Regions from separate parts of the Kitasatospora sp. NPDC036755 genome, predicted to be linked through region 3. Evidence: riboswitches for the same ligand, from Rfam matches in the RefSeq annotation. Region 3 holds a riboswitch; each other region holds the start of a gene.
The links. A riboswitch is a leader RNA that binds a small molecule or an ion and turns the genes downstream of it on or off. The one in region 3 is predicted to bind cyclic di-AMP.
Positions count from the first base shown of each region.

Region 1: it holds a riboswitch for cyclic di-AMP, as region 3 does, so the genes downstream of both, AB0E96_RS30845 (transglycosylase family protein) here and AB0E96_RS27070 (NlpC/P60 family protein) in region 3, are expected to answer to the same signal.
Region 2: it holds a riboswitch for cyclic di-AMP, as region 3 does, so the genes downstream of both, AB0E96_RS16765 (transglycosylase family protein) here and AB0E96_RS27070 (NlpC/P60 family protein) in region 3, are expected to answer to the same signal.

Region 1 is NZ_JBEZUT010000273.1:267-7,070, reverse strand. Features, by position in the region: gene AB0E96_RS30865 (Ppx/GppA phosphatase family protein) at 1-745, opposite strand, end outside; partial or broken gene AB0E96_RS30860 (DUF501 domain-containing protein) at 919-1,434, opposite strand; gene AB0E96_RS30855 (septum formation initiator family protein) at 1,406-1,921, opposite strand; gene eno (phosphopyruvate hydratase) at 2,041-3,327, opposite strand; gene AB0E96_RS30845 (transglycosylase family protein) at 3,644-4,537, opposite strand; cyclic di-AMP (ydaO/yuaA leader) riboswitch at 4,543-4,711, opposite strand; gene AB0E96_RS30840 (cytochrome P450) at 4,922-6,271, opposite strand; gene AB0E96_RS30835 (SDR family NAD(P)-dependent oxidoreductase) at 6,539-6,804, shown strand, end outside.
Region 2 is NZ_JBEZUT010000096.1:7,981-14,784, forward strand. Features, by position in the region: gene AB0E96_RS16755 (LacI family DNA-binding transcriptional regulator) at 1-361, shown strand, start outside; gene AB0E96_RS16760 (hypothetical protein) at 493-693, opposite strand; gene AB0E96_RS16765 (transglycosylase family protein) at 983-2,362, opposite strand; cyclic di-AMP (ydaO/yuaA leader) riboswitch at 2,349-2,519, opposite strand; gene AB0E96_RS16770 (hypothetical protein) at 2,980-3,939, opposite strand; gene AB0E96_RS16775 (DUF397 domain-containing protein) at 4,498-4,761, shown strand; gene AB0E96_RS16780 (ATP-binding protein) at 5,141-5,716, opposite strand; gene AB0E96_RS16785 (helix-turn-helix transcriptional regulator) at 6,135-6,804, shown strand, end outside.
Region 3 is NZ_JBEZUT010000209.1:8,559-15,362, forward strand. Features, by position in the region: gene AB0E96_RS27040 (aminotransferase class V-fold PLP-dependent enzyme) at 1-14, shown strand, start outside; gene AB0E96_RS27045 (Lrp/AsnC ligand binding domain-containing protein) at 18-299, opposite strand; gene AB0E96_RS27050 (rhomboid family intramembrane serine protease) at 296-1,123, opposite strand; gene AB0E96_RS27055 (hypothetical protein) at 1,325-1,588, shown strand; gene AB0E96_RS27060 (NYN domain-containing protein) at 1,856-3,157, shown strand; gene AB0E96_RS27065 (NlpC/P60 family protein) at 3,357-4,394, shown strand; cyclic di-AMP (ydaO/yuaA leader) riboswitch at 4,732-4,885, shown strand; gene AB0E96_RS27070 (NlpC/P60 family protein) at 4,896-6,041, shown strand; partial or broken gene AB0E96_RS27075 (hypothetical protein) at 6,270-6,804, shown strand, end outside.

The sequences.
Region 1 (6,804 bases), on a different contig from region 3:
TCTCGGCGACCCGCTCCCGGCCGACCCGCGAGTGGTGGATCGCCGCCGAGTCGTAGTCCGGCAGCCCCTGGGCGATCGCGGACACCGTGGTGACCGTACCGGCCAGGCCCACCAGGGTGCCGGCGCCGGTCAGCGGGACGACCTCCTCGGCCCGGTCCAGCTCGGCCCGCACGTGCGCCCGGGCGGCCGCGACCTGCTCCTCGGAGGGCAGCTCGGCATCGCCGAAGTACCGCTCGGTGAGCCGCACGCAGCCGATGTCGACCGAGCGCGCGGCCAGCACGTCGTCCGTGCCGAGCACGAACTCGGTGGAGCCGCCGCCGAGGTCGAACACCAGGTAGGGGCCGGGGAACTGACCACCGGTCAGCTCCTTGGTGGCGCCCACGAAGGACAGGTGCGCCTCCTCCTCGCCGCTCACCACCTCGGGCTCGACGCCCAGGGCGTCGCGCACGCCCTTGACGTACTCGTCGCTGTTCTCCGCGTCCCGGGAGGCGCTGGTGGCGACGAAGCGGACCCGGTCGGGGCCGACGCCGTAGCCGGAGATGATCTCCTGGTACTCCCGGCAGGCCGCGAAGGTGCGGGCCAGCGCGTCCGGGTGCAGCCGGCCGGTCCGGTCCACGCCCTGGCCCAGCCGGTTGACGATCATCCGGCGGTCCAGGTCGGTGATCTGCCCGGTCTCCGGGTCGAGGTCGGCGACCAGCAGGCGGATCGAGTTGGTGCCGCAGTCGATCGCGGCCACGCGGGTCATGGTCACTCGGACTCCCGCTCCGCGTCCGGGCCCTGCTCCGCCGTGTCCTCGGCGGCACGCTTCCTGGCGGCGCGCTCGGCGGTCTTCTGCCGCTTGGCGGCGATCACCGCCTCGTGGTCCTGTTCCTTGGCGCGGTTGCGGGCGACCCGCTCACCGGCGGCCTCGACCTCGGCCGGGGAGACGCACGGGCCCTTGGCCCACCAGTCCTCCAGCATGCCGATCGCCTCGTCGCCGAGCGGGTTGACGCCCTCGCCGGCCGCCAGCGAGTGGCCGACCAGCACGTGCAGGCACTTCACCCGGTCCGGCATGCCGCCCGCGCTCGGGAAGCCCTCCAGCACCTCGATCGCGTCGCGCCGGGCGATGTAGTCCTCGTGCGCCTTCTGGTAGGCGGCGGCCAGCTCCGGATCCTCGGCGAGCCGGGCGCTCTGGTCCTTCATCACGCCCTCCGCCTCCAGGGTGCCGATCAGCGAGGCGGCCTTGGGGCAGGTCAGGTAGTAGAGCGTGGGGAACGGCGTGCCGTCCGGCAGCCGGGGGGCCGTTTCCACGACGTCCGGGTTGCCGCAGGGGCAGCGGTGCGCCACGCCGCGCAGGCCGCGCGGCACCCGGCCGAGCTGGGCGGCGATGGCCGCGACGTCGGCGTCGGAGACGGTGGGGTGGTTCTCAGTGGTCATGGGGGGAGGTGTCTCCAACGGAGGACGGTGGGAGGGGAACAGGGGTGTCGGGGGCCGCCGCGGCGGCGGTGTCGGCGGCGTCCACCGAGTCCCAGATGCTGGCGTACCAGGGCTTGGCGGCCGTCACCTGGCCGGCGGCGGCGCCGTTCGGGGCCGGAGCGGCGCCGGCGGCGGACGAGGAGGGCTGGGCGGAGGCCTGGCCACCCGGGTCCACGGCGATGTACGGGGTCTCCCCCGGCACCGCGTAGTGCAGCCGGGCGCGGGCCTGCGCCTTGACGTACTCCGGGTCCTGCCAGCGGGCCTTCTCCCGGCGCAGCTGCTCGACCTGCTGGCGCGCGTGGTCGGCCTTCGCCCGCTGGGCGGAGATCTCGGCGCGCTGGGAGATGAACTGCCGCGTCGGGTAGGCGAGGATCGCCACCAGCGAGCAGAGCACCAGGACGAGGACGGTCGCCCGGCTCGTGAACCGGGGCCGGGCCGCCAAGCCCGGGATCCTCCAGCCAGCCATCTCCCGTATCCCCTCCTGGTCGCGACGGTGCCCCGCCGTCCACCCTACGGGGTGAACGGCGGGGCACCGGTCAGGCGTGCGCTAGCGGGAGCGCCCGGCCCTCGTGCTCGGCGCGCTGATCACTCGGCGGCGCGGAAGCGCGGGAAGGCGCCGCGGCCGGCGTACTCGGCGGCGTCGTCGAGGATCTCCTCGATGCGCAGCAGCTGGTTGTACTTGGCGACGCGCTCGGAACGGGCCGGGGCACCGGTCTTGATCTGGCCGCAGTTGGTGGCGACGGCCAGGTCGGCGATGGTGACGTCCTCGGTCTCGCCGGAGCGGTGCGACATCATGCAGCGGTAGCCGTTGCGCTGGGCCAGCTCGACGGCGTCCAGGGTCTCGGTCAGCGAACCGATCTGGTTCACCTTGACCAGCAGCGCGTTGGCGGTGCCGGTCTCGATGCCGCGGGCCAGGCGGGCCGGGTTGGTGACGAACAGGTCGTCGCCGACCAGCTGGACCTTGTCGCCCAGCTTGTCGGTCATGGCCTTCCAGCCGTCCCAGTCCGACTCGTCCAGCGGGTCCTCGATGGAGACCAGCGGGTAGGCGGCGACCAGCTCGGCGTAGTACTCGATGAGCTCGGCGGAGGTGAGCTCCTTGCCCTCGAACTGGTAGGCGCCGTCCTCGTAGAACTCGGAGGAGGCGACGTCCAGGGCCAGCGCGACGTCACGGCCGGGCACGTAGCCGGCCTTCTGGATGGCCTCGACGATGAGGTCCAGGGCCTCGCGGTTGGAGTCCAGGTTCGGGGCGAAGCCGCCCTCGTCGCCCAGACCGGTGGACAGGCCGCGCTCCTTCAGCACGCCCTTGAGCGTGTGGTAGACCTCGACGCCCCAGCGGACGGCCTCGGAGAAGGACTCCGCGCCGATCGGGGCGATCATGAACTCCTGGATGTCGACGTTGGAGTCCGCGTGCGACCCGCCGTTGAGGATGTTCATCATCGGAACGGGCAGGACGTGCGCGTTCGGGCCGCCCAGGTAGCGGAACAGCGGCAGGTCGCTGGCCTCGGAGGCGGCGTGCGCGACGGCCAGCGAGACGCCCAGGATGGCGTTGGCGCCGAGCGAGGACTTGTCCGGGGTGGCGTCCAGGTCCAGCATGGCCTGGTCGATCAGCCGCTGCTCGGTGGCGTCGTAGCCGACCAGCTCCGGGCCGATCTGCTCGATGACGGCCAGGACGGCCTTCTCGACGCCCTTGCCGAAGTAGCGGTTCTTGTCACCGTCACGCAGCTCCAGCGCCTCGAAGGCGCCGGTGGAGGCACCCGACGGGACAGCGGCACGACCCGTGCTGCCGTCGTCGAGGCCGACCTCGACCTCGACCGTGGGGTTGCCGCGCGAGTCGAGGATCTCACGGGCTACGACGACATCGATGGACGGCACGAGGCATCTCCTTGCGGAAGCAGGGTCCGGTCTGACGGTGGTGCTGTCAGCAGGACGATTGCGGAGTCGTTACGACCAGAGCCTAACCGCCCGGGCTCCCGGGGCCACCTCCGCCTCGGTCCCGTCTCAGCGTGTGGCCCCGCTACCCACCGGTAGTTCACCTGCTTGTCCCAGCTTGTCCCACCGGGAAGGGCGAATGCGGACGAAGGGGACCGGTAGGACCGGTCCCCTTCGGACGTCGGGGCGGAGCGGTGCCGGCGGAGGCGGTCCGGCCGCTCGAAGACACGAGGGCTCAGCGGCTCGGCGGCACGAGGGCTCAGCCGACGTGCAGCACCTGACCCGGCATGATCAGGTTCGGGTCGCCGCCGACGGTGGAGTGGTTCTGCTCGTACAGCGCGTGCCAGCCACCGGAGACGCCCTGGGCGGTGGCGATGGTCGACAGGGTGTCACCGGCGCGGACGGTGTAGTCGTGGCCGGCGGCCTGCGGGGCCTGCGGGGCGTACTGCGGCTGGGCGGCGGCCTGGCCGGCGTACTGCTGGTAGACGCTCTGGTGGCTGGTCCAGTACCAGGCGCCGTTGCTCTGGTACCAGTACACCTTGGCGTCGGCGTCCCAGCCGGCCTTGCCGGAGAAGCCCGGGGCCTGCGGCTGGGCCTGCTGCTGCGGGGCGGCCTGCTGGACCGGCTGCGCGGCGGGCTTCTGCGCCGGCTTCTGGGCGGCGGGCTTCTGGGCGACCGGCTTCTCGGCCGGCTTGGCGGCGGGCTTCGGGGCCTGCTGCTTGGGAGCGGACTGCGGCTTGCTGTCCGAGGAGGTGTCGACCGCGGCCGGGGCACCGCCCTTGGTCAGACCGGCCTTCTGCGAGCAGACCGGCCAGGCGCCCGGGCCCTGCGAGGCCAGCACCTTCTCGGCGACCGAGATCTGCTGGGCCTTGCTGGCCTGGTTGGCCTGCGGCGCGTAGGCGGCGCCGCCGTACGCCTTCCAGGTGCTGGACGTGAACTGGAGGCCGCCGTAGAAGCCGTTGCCGGTGTTGATGCTCCAGTTGCCGCCGCTCTCGCACTGGGCGACGGCGTCCCAGGTGGAGGCCGGGGCGGCGGAGGCGCCGGTGGCGGTGAGGAGCGGCATCGCGAGTCCGACGCCGGCCACACCGGCGACGGCGATGGCCTTCTCGGCCTGGGTGCGACGACGGTGGCGGCCAGTTCCAACGAACAGCATGAAGAGGTCCCTCTCCGCACGCCTGCGAGGTGAGCTGTCGGGTTCGGACCGGGAGGTGGCCCGGCCGCCGTGCGCGGAGACGACTCCGCTCGGGCGGCTTCACCCCAAGCCGTGGGGAGACGGCAACAAACCTGGTTCCCCCGCCCCTGCCCAGGGTTCTGGTCGGTTTCCCGTGGCGCGGCGGGCAGGATTCGGCGTTCCGCGTACGGGGTCCGCAGCTGCGAACTCCAGGGAGAGTAGACAGATCTTCAGATCAATCACAAGCTCATATCGTCGATATCACACGAGAATTACGGCCCGTGTCCGATCGCCTACCAACAGCGGCGTTATGTCCGGATTGATGGGTGTTCACACCGCACCCGACAGGCGATCGGCGACGTCCGGTCAGCCCTTCGCGGCCTCCGAAGGAGCCTGCGGAGACGTGGCCGGAGAACCGGTCGGAGGGGCGTGCGGGGAGCGGCTCTCCGGGCTGAATTCCACCGGCAGTTCGCGCAGCCCACGCATGATCAGGCCGCCCCGCCAGCGCAGGTTCTCCGGGCTCTCCGCGAGCCGCAGGTCCGGCAGCCGGGAGAGCAGCGTGGCCAGCGCGGCCCGCCCCTCCAGCCGGGCGAGCGGGGCGCCGATGCAGTAGTGGATGCCGTGCCCGAACCCCAGGTGGGGATTGTCCGCCCGGGCCAGGTCCAGGGTGTTCTCCGCCGCGAACCGGGCCGGGTCGCGGTCCGCCGCGGCCAGCACCACCAGCACCGGATCGCCGACCGGGATGTCCACCCCGCCGATGGTCAGCGGACTGGTCGCGAACCGCCAGGTCGCCAGCTCCACCGGCCCGTCGTAGCGCAGGAGTTCCTCGATCCCGGTCTCCAGCAGCGCGCTCTCCCCGCGTGCCACCGACTCCTGCAGCAGCCGGCGCTGCTCCGGGTTGCGCAGCAGCGCGTACGTGCCGTTGCCGATCAGGTTCACGGTGGTCTCGAAACCCGCGAACAGGAGGATGAAGGCCATCGCCGCGGCCTCGTTCTCGGTCAGGTGCTCCCCGTGGTCACTGGCCCGGATCAGGCCCGAGATCAGGTCGTCCCCGAGGTCCGCGCGCTTGCGGTGGATCAGCTCCAGCAGGTACGCCCGCATCCGCTTCACCGCCCGGCCCACGCCGCCGCGCTGCCCCCCGCCGTGACGGATCATCATCCCGGCCCAGTCACGGAAGTCGTCCTGGTCCTCGGCCGGCACCCCGAGCATGTCGCAGATCGCGTAGATGGGGAGCGGGAAGGCGAACTCGTGGATCAGGTCCGCCGAACCGCGCTGCGCGAAGCCGTCGATCAGCCGGTCGGTGAGCTGCTGCACCCGCGGCTCGAACTCGGCCACCCGGCGCGGGGTGAACGCCTTGGACACCAGCCGGCGCAGCCGGGTGTGGTCCGGCGGGTCGATGTTCAGCAGGTGGGTCATCAGGTCCGCCTGCCGCTCCCCCGGGATGCCCACCCGGCCGGTGCGGTGCGCCTGCTCGCTGTGGTGCGCCGGGTTCTTCGACAACCGGCCGTCCGCCAGCGCCTGCCGGGCGTCCGCGTACCTGGTCACCAGCCAGGCCTCCACCCCGCTCGGCAGGGTGGTGCGGTGCACCGGGGCGTGCTCGCGCAACCAGGCGTAGGCGGGGTACGGGTCGGCGGCGAACTCCCAGGTGAACAGCTGTGGGGCGGGGGCGTCGGACGGCGAGGCGGCGGGCCGGGCGGGGTCGGGCTGAGCTGGCATGGACCGACCGTATCCGGTGCACCGGGCCCGCCCCCGCTCCGGCGGGCCCGCCCGGCCCCCGACACCTCCGCCGCGGCCTCCCGCGCCCGGGCGTGTACACGCCGTGGGCCGGTCGTGGGCGGCTCTTGGCCGACTCTTGGCCGCAGGACGGGCGTGAGCCTGGTCACCTGAGGGGTAATCCCTGTTGCGGAGGGTCAGGACGTGCCTACGATCCTCCGCAGTACGCGTGGGCGCCGGTGCGGTGTCGTCCACAGGGAGGAGCAGGCCATGCGGGTCAGCGGGTCAGTCGTCGTCATCGCGGTCCTCGACGGCGGGTCGGGCGCGGGCCTCGCCCGCCGGTTCGCCGCGGCGGACGCCGCCGGAATGCTGATCGCCGACCAGTACGTCGGCGTCGCCGAGGACCTCGCCGCCGAACTCGACCGGCCGGGCTGCCCCGTCGTCGGCGTCTGCGGCGACATCCGCCGCCCCAGCGACGTCGCCGCCCTCGTGGACACCGCCGAGAAGCACCTCGGGCCGATCGACCTGTTCGCCGT
Region 2 (6,804 bases), on a different contig from region 3:
CGTCCACCACACGCTGTTCAGCGTGGAGGGCGGGCACGCGGCAGCCGGCGCGCTGCTGGACAAGGGCTGCACCGCGATCGTCTGCGGGAGCGACATGATGGCGCTCGGGGCGATCAGGGCGGTGCGGCAGCGCGGTCTGTCGGTGCCGCAGGACGTGTCGGTCGTCGGCTTCGACGACTCGCCGCTGATCGCCTTCACCGAGCCGCCGTTGACCACGATCCGCCAGCCGGTCGAGGCGATGGCGACGGCGGCGGTGGACGCGCTGCTGGAGGAGGTCGGCGGGAACGCCGCCCAGCGTGGCGAGTTCATGTTCCAGCCGGAGCTGGTGATGCGCGGATCCACCGGGGCCGGCGCGCGCTGAGCCCCGGCCGCCACGGCCGAACGACGGGCCCCGGAGGGCGATCGCTCTCCGGGGCCCGTCGGCGTGCGCGGGGTCGGCCGTCGTGGTGCGCGCGACGGCCTTCGGGGCCGGCGGGGGCTTCCGTCGGGCGGTCAGCCCTCCTGGGTGGTCGGGCGGTCGACGGTCAGTCGGTGTCCGTCGGCCGCCTCGCCGGTGCGGGTCTCGGTGCGACGGCCGCGCGCCAGGTAGTCGCGCAGGACCAGTTCGACGGCGTCCTGGGGGCTCTTGGTGCCGGAGAGCATCATCGCGTCGATCGCGAGGTTCGCGTCGAGCGTGACGGTGACCTGGGCCATGTGACTCCTCCTCGGGTGCAGAGCAGCAGCATGCCCGCTGGGGCGGGGATCCACCACGGGACAGGGCGGAACCGCCGGAGGAGAGCCCGGAACCGTCGGCGGGAACGCCGGAACCCCCGGGGAGAGCGACCAGACTCTCCCCGGGGGTGGCGGATGGTCAGCGTGGGGATGACGGCCGGCGGCTGACAGCTGACAGACGATGAAATCTGTCAGCTGTTATCCGTCAGCCGTCAGCCGTCAGCCGTCATTCGTCATTCGTCGTCCGAACGCCGTCGTCCGTGCGCCGTCCTCAGACCCGGCCGGCGAAGTCCGGGGCCCAGTTGGCGATGCTCTGCTCGCGGACGCCCGAGCTCGGGTTGGCGGCCTCGACGTACTTGCCGTTGCCGACGTAGATCGCGACGTGGTAGACGCCGGAGTCCTTGCCGTTGTTGGACCAGAACAGCAGGTCGCCCGGCTGGAGGCTGTCCAGCGAGACGTGGGTGCTGGCCGCGGCCTGGTCGGCGGCGACGCGCGGGACGGAGATGCCCGCGGCGCGCAGCGCGGCCTGGGTCAGGCCGGAGCAGTCCCAGCCGCCGTTGCCGGTGCCGCCGTAGACGTACGCCTGACCGACCTTCGACTCGGCGAAGGAGACCGCGGCGGCCATGCTGCCGGTGGCAGCCGGAGTCTGGGTCTGGGTCTGGGTCTGGGTCTGGGTCTGCGGAGCGGGCTTGGCGGCCGGCTTGGTGGACGGCTTGGCGGCCGGGGCCTGGGCCTGCGCGGTCGGCTGGGCGTTCACGGCACCGCCGTTCGCGGACTGACCGGACTTCTGCGAGCGGTCGAACCAGGTGAAGTCCGAGCCGGACTTGCCGGTGGAGGACGGGGCGGCCTGGGCCTGGCCGTTGCCGCCGAAGGACAGCTGCTGGCCCGGGTAGATGGTGTCCGGGCCCTCGGTCAGGGTGCCGCGGTTGAGCTCGTAGAGCCGCTGCCAGCCGCCCTGCACCTGGTGCTGGTCGGCGATGGCGGACAGCCAGTCGCCCTGGACCACGGTGTAGTCGGCGCCCTGGGCCTGCTGCGGGCCCTTCTTGACCCAGTCGCTCCGGTTGCCCGAGGCGGCGTTGCCCGTGGCGGCCTGCGCGCCGTCCTGGGCGGGCGCGGCGGGCTTCGCGGCGGGGGCCTGGGGCTGCGCCGGCTTGGTGGCGGGCTTCGCCGCCGGAGCCGCCGGGGCGGCCGGCTTGGCGCTCTGCGCGGGCTTGGTGGCGGTCGAGCCCGCCGAGGTGTCGACGGAGGCGGCGGCGCCTCCCTTGGTGAGGCCGGCCTGGACCGAGCACACCGGCCAGGCGCCGGGGCCCTGCGAGGCGAGGACCTTCTCGGCGACGGAGATCTGCTGGTCCTTGGTGGCCAGGTCGGCGCGCGCCGCGAAGGCGGTGCCGCCGAAGGCGGACCAGGTGCTGGAGGTGAACTGGAGCCCGCCGTAGAAGCCGTTGCCGGTGTTGATGGCCCAGTTGCCGCCGCTCTCGCACTGGGCGACCTTGTCCCAGGTGGCGACGGAGGCGGCCGAGGCGGTGCCCGAGGTGAGGCAGGGGACGGTGAGGCCGACGCCCGCGACGCCGAGGGCGGCGATCACGCGGCGGGTGCGGCTGGACAGGCGAGTGCCGTTGGTGGGCAGCATGAAGACGCGGTCCTCTCCCACGCCTGCGAGGTGAGCTGTCGGATTCGGGCTGGAGTTGCCCGGCCGCGCTGTGGGCGCGGCTTCACCCCTAGCCCTGGACCGTTCCGAAGACCGGTCCGGGGCGACTTACCTGTGGGTCCCCCGCTCCTGCCGTGGTGCGTTTTCGCGTTTCCAGGACACCCGACGGCAGGACTCGGCGTTGCGGATGAACCGGGTTCGTGTGGTCACGAACGGGGAGCACGTTAATCAGACTCAAGTTCAAACTGCAAACCACTGTGATGTGCATCATGGTTTAGTGGGAACTGCCAAAATCGCCGTCCATCAAGATCGCAAATGATCGTTTTCAAGCAATGTCATTGCGGAAGTCAACAACTGGCTCTGTCTCAGGAGCGGCGTGACGATGTGTCGAATCGTGGAGTCGCGCACACCGGAAGGTGGGGGAGCGGTCGCGATCCGCGCCCTCGGATCCGCGCTCCCTTTTTCCTTTCAAATGGCTCCAGAAAGGCCAGAACGGACATTTCGCTTCGACGGCTCCGCGACTTCCGCACTTGACGGGACGTGCGGGAGGGCAAGCCGAAGGGCCCGGAACGGAAGCCGTTCCGGGCCCTTCGGTGCGCGCGGGCGGCGCGCGGTGTCGACTACTGCCCGAGGGGGCCCTCGGCGGCCGCGTGGGCGCCGCGAGCGCCCTCCGGGGCCCCCTCGGCCCCGGAGGCGGCCGCTGCCTCCGCCTCGGCCCGCGCCAGGTCCTCCGGGGACGGCGCGGGCAGGGCGGCCAGGTAGGTGGAGGCGATCAGCTGGCCGACCGACGGGTACGCGCCCAGCGGCGCGGCCGACGGGCAGCCGGTCTCCTCGGCCGCGGTGGCGAGCAGCTCGGAGTCCGCCTCCGGACCGATCACCAGCGGGGCCAGCGCCGGGCGCTGCGAGCCGGTCTCCTTGAGGTGGTTGACGGCCGCGGCCACCGAGCCGGGCACGTCGAGCGCGGCGGCGACGACCGGTACGGCCAGCCGCGCGGCCAGCAGCACGCCGGTGATGCCGGCCGCGGCGGCCGCGTCCTCGCCGCCGACGGTGGTCAGCACCACGCCGTCCGCGGCGGTCGCGATGGCGAACAGCCGGGCGCGGTCGGCCCGGGCCAGCCCGGCCTCGGACAGGCGGACGTGCACGGCCTCGGCCAGCAGCGGGTGCGGGCCCAGCGGGTCGGTGACGGGCGCGCCGTACTCGGCGGCGAGCGCGTGAAGCTCGGTCAGGAAGGTGTGCGGACCGGGCACCAGCGGCACCAGGACGGGCGTCGGAAGCCCCGCCTCGGCGGCCATGGCCAGCAGCTCGGCGACGGTGCGGTCCTCGCCGTCCACGCCCTCGGGGCCGTTGCCGGGGAGGTAGCCGACCGCGGTCCGGACGCCGTTCTGCTCGGTGCGGACGATCGAGAGCAACTCCTCGACGACCGAGCGGGACTCGGGCCCGGCGGTCGCGGGCACGGCGAGCACCAGGGCCGGGGCGCCGGCCGGGATCTCGGGGCGCTCGGGACGACGGTGGCGCCCCCGCGCACGGGAGCCTGGAGTGCGGACGGGCAGTGGCGCGCCCGGGATGGCTGCGGTGCTCATGCCGGAGATCGTAGGACATCGGCCCGTCCGGCTTGCAGTCGGCTGCCGTACGGGTTTCGCGCGGTCATGGTGCGGAGCCGGTGCGTCTGCGGCACGGCTCCGGGCGCTTTGCCTACAATCCGGACATTCTTCGCCCAACCTCCGTGTGATCACCGGCGCTTGCCCGGACGCCGTCGGAGGGGGCCGGCGTTGCATCCGGGGCGCGTGAGATGTCTCACAGCATGAGGTCGGCCTGACGGAGGGTCACAGGCGTGCGACTCCCGGCATTCGAAGATCAACATTCAGCGGGGAGATGCTCACGGCCGGTTATCGCGGGCTCGACGATTCATCGGCTATGTCCGTTTACGTACCGTCAGGAGAAGGGCCCGTGAAGAGTTCGCGGCTGAGGGTAAAAGGCCTCGTGCACCTGCAATGTCCCGTGCTGATGCACGTGCACTGCGGCTATCATCGCGTCAAGTGAGGCGTTGTGCCGGACCGGTACGGGGCCGGTCCGTTCGTTTCGGCGGCGCCGGGGGCGCCGCGCAGGACGACAACTCCGGAGCTCTTCGGGAGATTTATATGCACGACTCGCAGGACAAGCACGGCTCGTACGAGACCTACAACGGGATGGCCGCCACCGACCTCCAGGGGGTGGTCTGGCAGAAGAGCCTGCACAGCAACTCCCAGGGCAACTGCGTCGAGTTCGCGGCCCTGCCGGGCGGCGACGTGGCGATGCGCAACTCGCGGTTCCCGGACGGTCCCGCGCTGATCTACACCCGGGCCGAGATCGCCGCCCTGCTGCTGGGGGCGAAGGACGGGGAGTTCGACCACCTGGCGGTCTGACTGACCGTCGTGCTCCACCATCGGGGGGCCGTCGTGGGTGCCGACACCACGACGGCCTTTGTCTTTGCCTCCTCCGGGTGCCGCTCCCCGGAGCCTCTCCTCGGATCCGCCGGCCGCCCGGCGGTCCGGAGCCGTCCGTGACGGCATCCGTGACGAGGTCCGCGGCGACGTCCGCAGTGACATCCGTGACGGCATCCGCGGCGACGTTCGCAGTGACATCCGTGGTGATGTCAGCGGCGACGTCCGCGCTGTCATGGCGACGGAAGGGCCCGGGGTGTGGTCCTCCCGGGGTTCCTCCCGGCCGGCCGCACGCCGGCCGGCGCGGAGCCCGCCCCGAGCGGCTCCCTCCGAACGGTCGGTCCTGGGACCGGGGCCCGTCCTAGGCCGAGCGCCGATGCCGTCCGCCGGCGTCGAGGGGGCCGTCGAGCGGTGAGCGCCCGCTGAGCACGGGGTGTCCGTCCAGCGGGGAGCCGCCGACCGACTCGGCCTCGAACATCGCCCACACCACCTTGCCGCTGCCCAGCGGGTGCCAGCCCCAGGAGCGGCTGAACGACTCCACCAGGTGCAGTCCACGGCCGGATTCGGCGACGAAGTCGGCCTCCCGGGCGACCGGCCCGATGCTGCTCGGATCACTCACCGCGCAGACCACCTGGGGTGCGCGGTGCACCAGGCTTATTCGGATCGGCAGCCGGCCGTCCGCGGTCGGCTGTGTGGGAAAGTCGTACTCGCCCTGGGCGCCGCCCGACGGGTCGGGCCGTGCGCCGATCGCATGCCGGAGCGCGTTGGTCACGAGTTCCGAGGCCACCAGCGCGACGTCGTCGAACAGCTCGGTCAGGCCCCAGCGCTGAAGCGTGGTCCGGGCGAAGTCACGCGCGGTTCTGACGGCTTCGAAGCGAGGAGCGAGCGTACAGGTGACCACATGGGGGTCAACCGCCAAAGCCGTACCGGTGCTCATGAAGAGCTCCTCCCATAAGGGGGCGGACACGGCTGGACCCGCCGGGGTCATGCCGGTCACCTCCGACTCGCTCGGCCGCTCGGCCGCCCCCTCGACCAGGCGCGCGCGCACTCGAACGCCCGATGACGCGGGGGATGCCGTCGGGTCGGTGCACGGAGTCGCGCGTGGGGTCGACGCGGAGCCCGCGGGATTGCCAGGGATGTGCAGGTGCACGTGCACCATGGTGGTGTGCGCTCACTGCAGATGCAAGAGTCGATTCACGTGCAGTCGCACTATTGGCATATGCAAGCGCCGGATGCACGTGCATCCTGGTGTGCGGAGCGCGGAACTGATAGGAACATCCGTCAGTATCGGCACCGTGAGCGCTCAACTGATGGCAGACTGTGCGCTGTTTGCCCTAGGTGGAGGTTTCGACCGCATGACCACAGTTCAGCCGGGCGGCGGCTCGATGGTCCGCCGGATCCTCCTCGGCTCGCAGCTGCGACGCCTTCGCGAGGCGCGCGGCATCACCCGCGAGGACGCGGGCTACGCGATCCGGGCCTCCGAGTCCAAGATCAGCCGCATGGAACTCGGCCGCGTCAGCTTCAAGGAGCGCGACGTCGCCGACCTGCTCAGCCTGTACGGCGTGGACGACGGCATCGAGCGGGAGGCCCTGCTCGGCCTCGTCCGCGAGGCCAACAAGTCCGGCTGGTGGCACAGCTTCAACGACGTGCTGCCGGGATGGTTCCAGACCTACGTCGGTCTGGAGGAGGCCGCCCAGCTGATCCGCACCTACGAGGTGCAGTTCATCCCCGGACTGCTCCAGTCCGAGGAGTACGCACGGGCGGTTTTCGGCCAGAGTCGGCCGGTCATCAGCGAGGAGGAGGTCGAGCGACGGGTCAGCCTCCGGCTGCGCCGTCAGAAGTTGCTGACCGAGGGCGCCAGCCCGCGGCTGTGGGCGGTCATCGACGAGGCGGCGCTGCGCCGGCCGGTCGGCGGGCCCAAGGTGATGCGCGGCCAGGTGCAGTACCTGATCGACGTCGCCGAGCAGGCCAACGTGGTGATCCAGGTCATGCCGTTCCGGTTCGGCGCGCACGCGGGCGAGTCCG
Region 3 (6,804 bases):
GGCGCGCGGGCTGACGCCTACTCGTCCAGGCCGAGCGCGAAGGCGGCCTCCAGGTCGTGCTGGGAGTAGGTGCGGAAGGCGATCTGGGTCTCGGTGTGCGCCACACCCGGGACCTTGTTGAGCCGGCCGGGGATGACCTCGGCCAGGTCGTCGTGCCGGCGCACCCGCACCATCGCCACCAGGTTGTAGCCCCCGGTCACCGAGTAGACCTCGCTGACGCCGTCGATGGCGGCGATGGATTCGGCGATCTCCGGGATGCGGTCGACACTGGTCTTGATCAGGACGATGGCGGTGATCACAGTTCGGGCTCCTTTGTGGGGTGCCGCCAGCGTATCGGGCGTCGGCCCGGTCGTCGCGGGGGGTGGCGGACCACGGTACAGGCGTACAGGAACCCGGCGCAGAAGCCGATCACATGGACCAGGTAGGCCACCCCGGGCCCCGCCGAGTGCACCGACCACCACTGCAGGGCGAACCAGAGGCCGAGCACCAGCCAGGCGGGGAAGCGCAGCGGCAGGAAGAGCAGCAGCGGGACGAGGGTGGTCACCCGCGCCCGGGGGTGGAGGCGCAGATAGGCGCCGAGGACGGCGGCGATCGCGCCGGAGGCCCCGATCAGCACCCGGGTGGAGTTCGGCGAGTGCGCCTCGGCGAGGGCGAAGCCGTACGTGCTCACACCGCCGGCGGCCAGGTAGAAGACGGCGTACCGGGCCCGGCCCAGCCGCCGTTCCACGGTGGGGCCGAAGACCTGGAGGAAGAGCAGGTTCCCCAGCAGGTGCAGCCAGCCGGCGTGCAGGAAGAGGCCGGTGAGCACGGACAGGGCCGGGTGCTTGCCCGGGGTCGGGGCGGCCGGGCAGCCGGGGGCCGGGTCGGGGGCCTCGGCGAGCTGTTCGGCGGTCAGCGGCCGTCCGGCCAGCACCTCGGCCGGGACGGCGCCCCAGCGCTGCTCGTACCGCTGCTCCGCGCAGACCCGCGCCGGGCCGCTGCCGTACAGCGGGTTGAGCCCCGCGGCCGGGCCGAGCAGGAAGACCAGGGTGTTGAGCGCGATCAGGCCGTACGTGACCGCGGGGGCGGCCGCCGCCGGGCGGCCGCTCCGGGCGGCGGTGTGGTCGGGGACCGCGAGCGCCATGCGGCCAAGCATCCCTCCGGGCGCCGCAGGTGACACCGCGGTTTACGGCAGGTGGACCAGTGCGGGTCTTCAGGCGACCGGTGGTCGCGGCGGTTGCCCCAGGCAATAGGCTTGGGGCGGGCATTCCCGCCTCCCGCCGCCGACGCCGGGGCTCCGGGGGGAGCGCCTGGCCCACGCAGGGACCACCCGAGAGGACCCCCGATGACCGTCCCCGCCCTGACCGCCGAGACGCGCTGGCGCTGCACCCTGTGCGGCAACCTCACCCGCTTCGACGTGACCCGCACCGCGCGGGTGACCGAGTTCCTGCACTTCGACCTGGCCGGCGAGTCCAAGGTCGAGGAGACCGAGGTGCTGAGCGAGACGGTCGAGTCGGTCCGCTGCCGCTGGTGCAACGCGGTGGACCAGGTCGAACTGGTGGCCCGTCCGGGCTCCGAAGGGGCGCAGGCCCCCGCCGAGCAGGGCTGACCCGCACCGCTGCGGCGCGGGCGGGTGCACGGCGCACCCGCCCGCGCGGCACGGGACAATACAGACAAGACGCACGGAGCGTGACGACAGGGGGAGGTCGCGGCCGTGCCCCGCTGGACCAGGATCGGAGCCGAGGACGTGGTGGACGCAGCGAAGGAGCCCGGCGAAGCCCAGGGGCTTCGGCCCGCTGCTGCCGAGGCCCCGGCCGAGGCCGCCGGGACGGCGGACGGATCCTCCGAGTCCGCGGCGGAGCGTGCCGCCGAGAAGCTGGACCGGCCGCTGCCCGAGGGCGTGCGCCGGCGTGTGGTCGGGCTGGCCTCGGACGCGCTCGGCGGGCTGCCGGCGGCCGAGCTCCCGCAGAGCCTGCGGCAGTACGTCAAGTTCACCCCGGCGCGGCGGGCCAAGTACGCGGCCACCGCGCTGGCGGCGGCACTGGAGGCGGAGCCGGCCTTCCGGGTGCGGATAGCGGAGCGGCTGCGGCTCGGGCAGCCGGACCTGGTGAAGGCGCTGGAGTCGGGCACCGTGCCGAGCGCCGCCGATCCGATGGACGTCGCGGCCGCCGCCTACCTGGTGCGTTCGGCGGGCTGGAGCCGGTTGGTGGCCGAGGCCGGCGAGGAGGCCGAGCGGGCCGGCGCCGAGGACGCGGCCGCGGAGGCGGCCCGGCTGGTGGAGAAGCTGCAGGCCGAGCTGGCCGAGGTGCGGGCCTCCGCGCGGGCGGACCTGGACCGGCAGCGGGCGGAGTCCGACGGCATCCGCAAGGAGGCCGAGTCGCTGCGCAAGAAGGTGCGGTCGCTGGAGAGCGACACCCGCCGGGCGCAGGCCGAGACCCGGCGGGTGGCCGGCGAGCTGGAGGCCGTGAAGGCGCAGACGGCGGCCGAGCGCGGCGCGGCCGAGACCGAGGCGCGCAGGCTCAGGCACCGGGTCTCGGAGCTGGAGAACGCGGTCGAGCAGGGCCGCCGGTCGGCCCGGGAGGGGCGCAGCGTCGAGGACATGCGGCTGCGGCTGCTGCTGGACACCGTGCTGCAGTCCGCCCAGGGGCTCCAGCGGGAGCTGGCGCTGCCGGTCTCCCAGATCCGCCCGGCGGACCTGGTGGAGGCGGTGGTGCCGGGGGCGGCCTCGCCGCACGACGTGGCGCGGCGCGGGCTGGCCGAGGACGATCCGGCGCTGCTGGACCAGCTGCTGGCGATCCCCCAGGTGCATCTGGTGGTGGACGGCTACAACGTGACCAAGACCGGCTATCCGGCGCTGCCGCTGGAGCAGCAGCGGATCCGGCTGCTGGGCGGGCTGGCGATGCTGGCCCAGCGGACGCAGGCGGAGGTCACCTGCGTCTTCGACGGGCAGGACCTGGACGTCCCGGTGATCATGGCGCCACCGCGTGGGGTCCGGGTGCGGTTCAGCCGGACCGGCGAGACGGCCGACGAGCTGATCCGCCGTCTGGTGCGGGCCGAGCCGCAGGGCCGTCCGGTGGTCGTGGTCTCCACCGACCGGGAGGTCGCGGAGGGCGTGCGGAAGGCGGGCGCGCGCCCCGTGGCATCGGTGCTGCTGCTCAATCGGCTGGCCCGGCCGTGACCTCGGCCCGGGCCTCATGATGCCTGGTCAGAGGGGATTCCGGGGCGTTGTGCGGGTCCGGTGAAGTCAGTGTGGGGAGTGAAGTTCACGCCTTCGGGGGAGTGGCAGAACGGATAGATCTTCACTAGTGTCTGGCGTCAAACCTATTTTCCGGAATCTCATCCCATCAGGTGAGTCCGATGGAGAAGGAGCCGGTCCCTTGGCCTCCCACCGCCGTCCCAAGCAGCCGAGCCGCGCACGGATCTCCGTGCTCACCGCCGCCGCTGCGACCGCGGTCGCCCTCTCCGCCCAGGTGGCCGCGCACGCCGCGCCGCAGCCGAACAAGACCGACGTCAAGGCGCAGATCGACCAGCTCCAGGAGGAGCAGGAGCAGGCGGCCGAGAAGTACAACGGCGCCAAGGAGCGGGCCGACCAGCTGCGCAAGCAGTCCGACCAGCTGCAGGACCAGGTGGCCCGCAGCCAGGAGCAGATGACCCAGCTCCAGGGCGGCCTCGCCGAGGTGGCGGGTGAGCAGTACCGCGCCGGCGGCATCGACCCGTCCGTCCAGCTGATGCTCTCCTCCGACCCGTCCGGCTACCTGGAGAAGGCCTCCACCGTCCAGCAGGCCAGCACCAGTCAGGCCGAGGCGCTCAAGGGCCTGCTGGACCAGCAGCGCCGGCTGGACCAGGAGAAGACCGAGGCGGCCGCCGTGCTGGCCTCGCTGGACACCACCACCAAGGACCTGAACCAGGCCAAGGCGGACGTCAACACCAAGCTGAAGGCCGCCCAGGACCTGCTGAACTCGCTGAGCGCCTCCGACCGTGCCGCGCTGAAGGCCCAGCAGGCGCAGGACGACCGCGCCTCGCGCGGCGCCGACCGGGTCGACCTCGGCAGCCTGCCGCAGGCCAGCGGCTACGCGGCCGTGGCGCTGTCCAAGGCGATGAGCAAGCAGGGTTCGCCGTACGTCTGGGGCGCCACCGGGTCGACCACCTTCGACTGCTCGGGCCTGATGGTCTGGTCGTACGGGCAGGCCGGCGTCTCGCTGCCGCGCACCTCGCAGGAGCAGGGCCACTACGGCACCCGGGTGCCGTCGCTGGACCAGGCCCAGCCGGGCGACCTGGTGATCTACGGCTCCGACATGCACCACGTCGGGATGTACATCGGCAACGGCATGGTGGTCCACGCGCCGCACACCGGTGACGTGGTGAAGGTGATGAAGGCCGACGCGATGCCGATCAACACCATCCGCCGGGTCTGACGGCCCGACACGCCGGAGGCCTCCGTCGGGGGGCCTGTGAAAAGCGCCACCCCTCGTGCGGGGGTGGCGTTCGGCTTCCGCCCCTTTGTGACCACATGCTGAGAAGTGATCAGCCATGTGTGCACCAGTGGTCACCATCGGTCATTTTCACAAAGGAACTTGGGTAATCTTCTGTCTTTTTTCTGACAAGGATTTGAACGGATCACGGTTCAGTTACTAGGGTCATGCTCCGAACCACCGCACTGTCGATCGCCCAGCCAGGGTGGCGGCGGTGGTTACCGTCGAGTTCGTGAGGCAGCGGGGCAGGTCGAAACGACTGCCCGACAGGGGAGCCCAGCAATCGGGGGTGCTGCGGAGCGGAGCCGGGGAACCACGTTCCTCCGGGGTGAATCGGCGCCAGGTCGGCCGGTGGAACGGCCGTGAGGCGTCGTAGGGCATGCTTCCGGCCCGAACCCGTCAGCTCACCCGGTAGGCGGACGTAGGAAGAAGGAGTCCGCCTTCGTGGCGTCCCATCGTCGTCCCAAGCCCGCAGGCCGGGCCCGCGTCTCGATCCTGACCGGTGTCGCCGCCGCGGCCGTCGTGCTGTCCGCACAGGGCGCCCACGCCGACCCGCAGCCGACCAAGGACCAGGTCAAGGGCCAGGTCGACCAGCTCAACGAGCAGGCCGAGGTCGCGACCGAGAACTACAACGCCGCCCAGGCCAAGCAGCAGGAGCTGGAGAAGCAGGTCTCCGGGCTGCAGGACCAGGTGGCCCGTCAGCAGGCCCAGGTCACCGAGCTCCAAGGCGGACTGGCCGAGATCGCCGGCGAGCAGTACCGCAACGGGGGGATATCCCCGACCGTCCAGCTGATGTTCTCGTCCAGCCCGGACACCTTCCTCAGCCAGGCCGGCGCGCTGAGCCAGGCCGGTGACACCCAGAAGGGTCAGCTGAAGGAGCTCCAGGCGCAGCAGCGCAAGCTCGACCAGGACCGCAACGAGGCCCAGGGCAAGCTCGCCGAGCTGGAGTCGACCACCCAGCAGCTGAAGGCCGCCAAGGAGGACGTCCAGGGCAAGCTGAAGGCGGCCCAGGACCTGCTCAACACGCTGACCGAGCAGGAGCGCCAGGCGCTGCGCCAGGCCGAGGAGAAGGCCGCGGCCGACGCCAAGACCAAGGCCGACGCCGCCGCCGCGCAGCAGGCGCAGGCCGACCGCGCCTCGCGCGACAACAGCCGCAGCGACCTGTCGGGCGGCTCGTCGGGCTCGTCCGCCTCGGCCGGCTCGACCGCCTCCTCCCCGGTGAAGGTGGCCCCGGGCAGCTCGCGCGGTGCCGCCGCCCTCTCGGCCGCCGCGTCCAAGATCGGCAGCCCGTACGTCTGGGGCGCCACCGGCCCCGGCTCCTTCGACTGCTCCGGCCTGATGGTCTGGGCGTTCAACCAGGCCGGCGTGTCGCTGCCGCGCACCTCCCAGGCGCAGGCCTCGGCCGGCACCCGGATCGGTACGGACCTCTCCCAGGCCCAGCCCGGCGACCTGCTGATCTTCTACGGGGACGCCCACCACGTCGGCATCTACGCCGGCAACGGCCAGGTGCTGCACGCGCCCCGCACCGGGACGAACGTGCGCTACGAGGCGGTCACCAACATGCCGCTGACCTCCATCGTGCGGGTCTGATCCCCGCTCGAACGCCTCCGGGCCCGGCCTTCCCCAGGGAAGGCCGGGCCTGCGGCTTTTCCGGCGGGCCGATCTGATGTCCGATTGGCGGTCGAATATTCGGGTTCGGAAGGGTTTGGAATCGGTTGCCCTGACTCGCTAACGTCTGCCACCGGACTCCCCGCTCGACGGCCGCCCGTCGTGGTGCGGCGGCGGGGGCCGCGCCGCAGGATTGGAGCCGCTGCCGCCATGCCCGTGCACCGCCGTTCCCAACTGCTCGCCCGGGCGCTGGTGCTGACCGCGGCCGCCGCCACCACGCTGGGCGTGGCCGCCGGAGGCCGTGCCCAGGCCGCCCCCGGCAGCCCGGACCCGGCCGACCGTCAGGACGTCAAGACGCAGGTGGAGCAGCTGTACGACGAGGCCGAGCAGGCGTCCGAGAAGTTCAACGCGGCGCAGGAGGCCCAGCGGCGGCTCCAGGGCGAGACCACGATCCTCCAGGGCGAGATCGCCGTGGCCCAGGACCAGCTCAACGAGCTGCGCGGCGACCTGGCGACGGTGGCCGGCGCCGAGTACCGCGGCGGCGGGATGACCCAGACCGCCCAGCTCATCCTCTCGCCCGACCCGGAGGGATACCTGGCCCGCGCCCGCACCCAGGGCCAGGCCGCCGTGCGCCAGCAGGAGACCGTGCACGAGAGCGCGGCCGCCGTGGCGTCGTACGGGATCCTGGCCCGGTCGCACAGGTTCACCGTGACGGTGCCGCGGGCCGGCACGTGGGTGGGCCGGG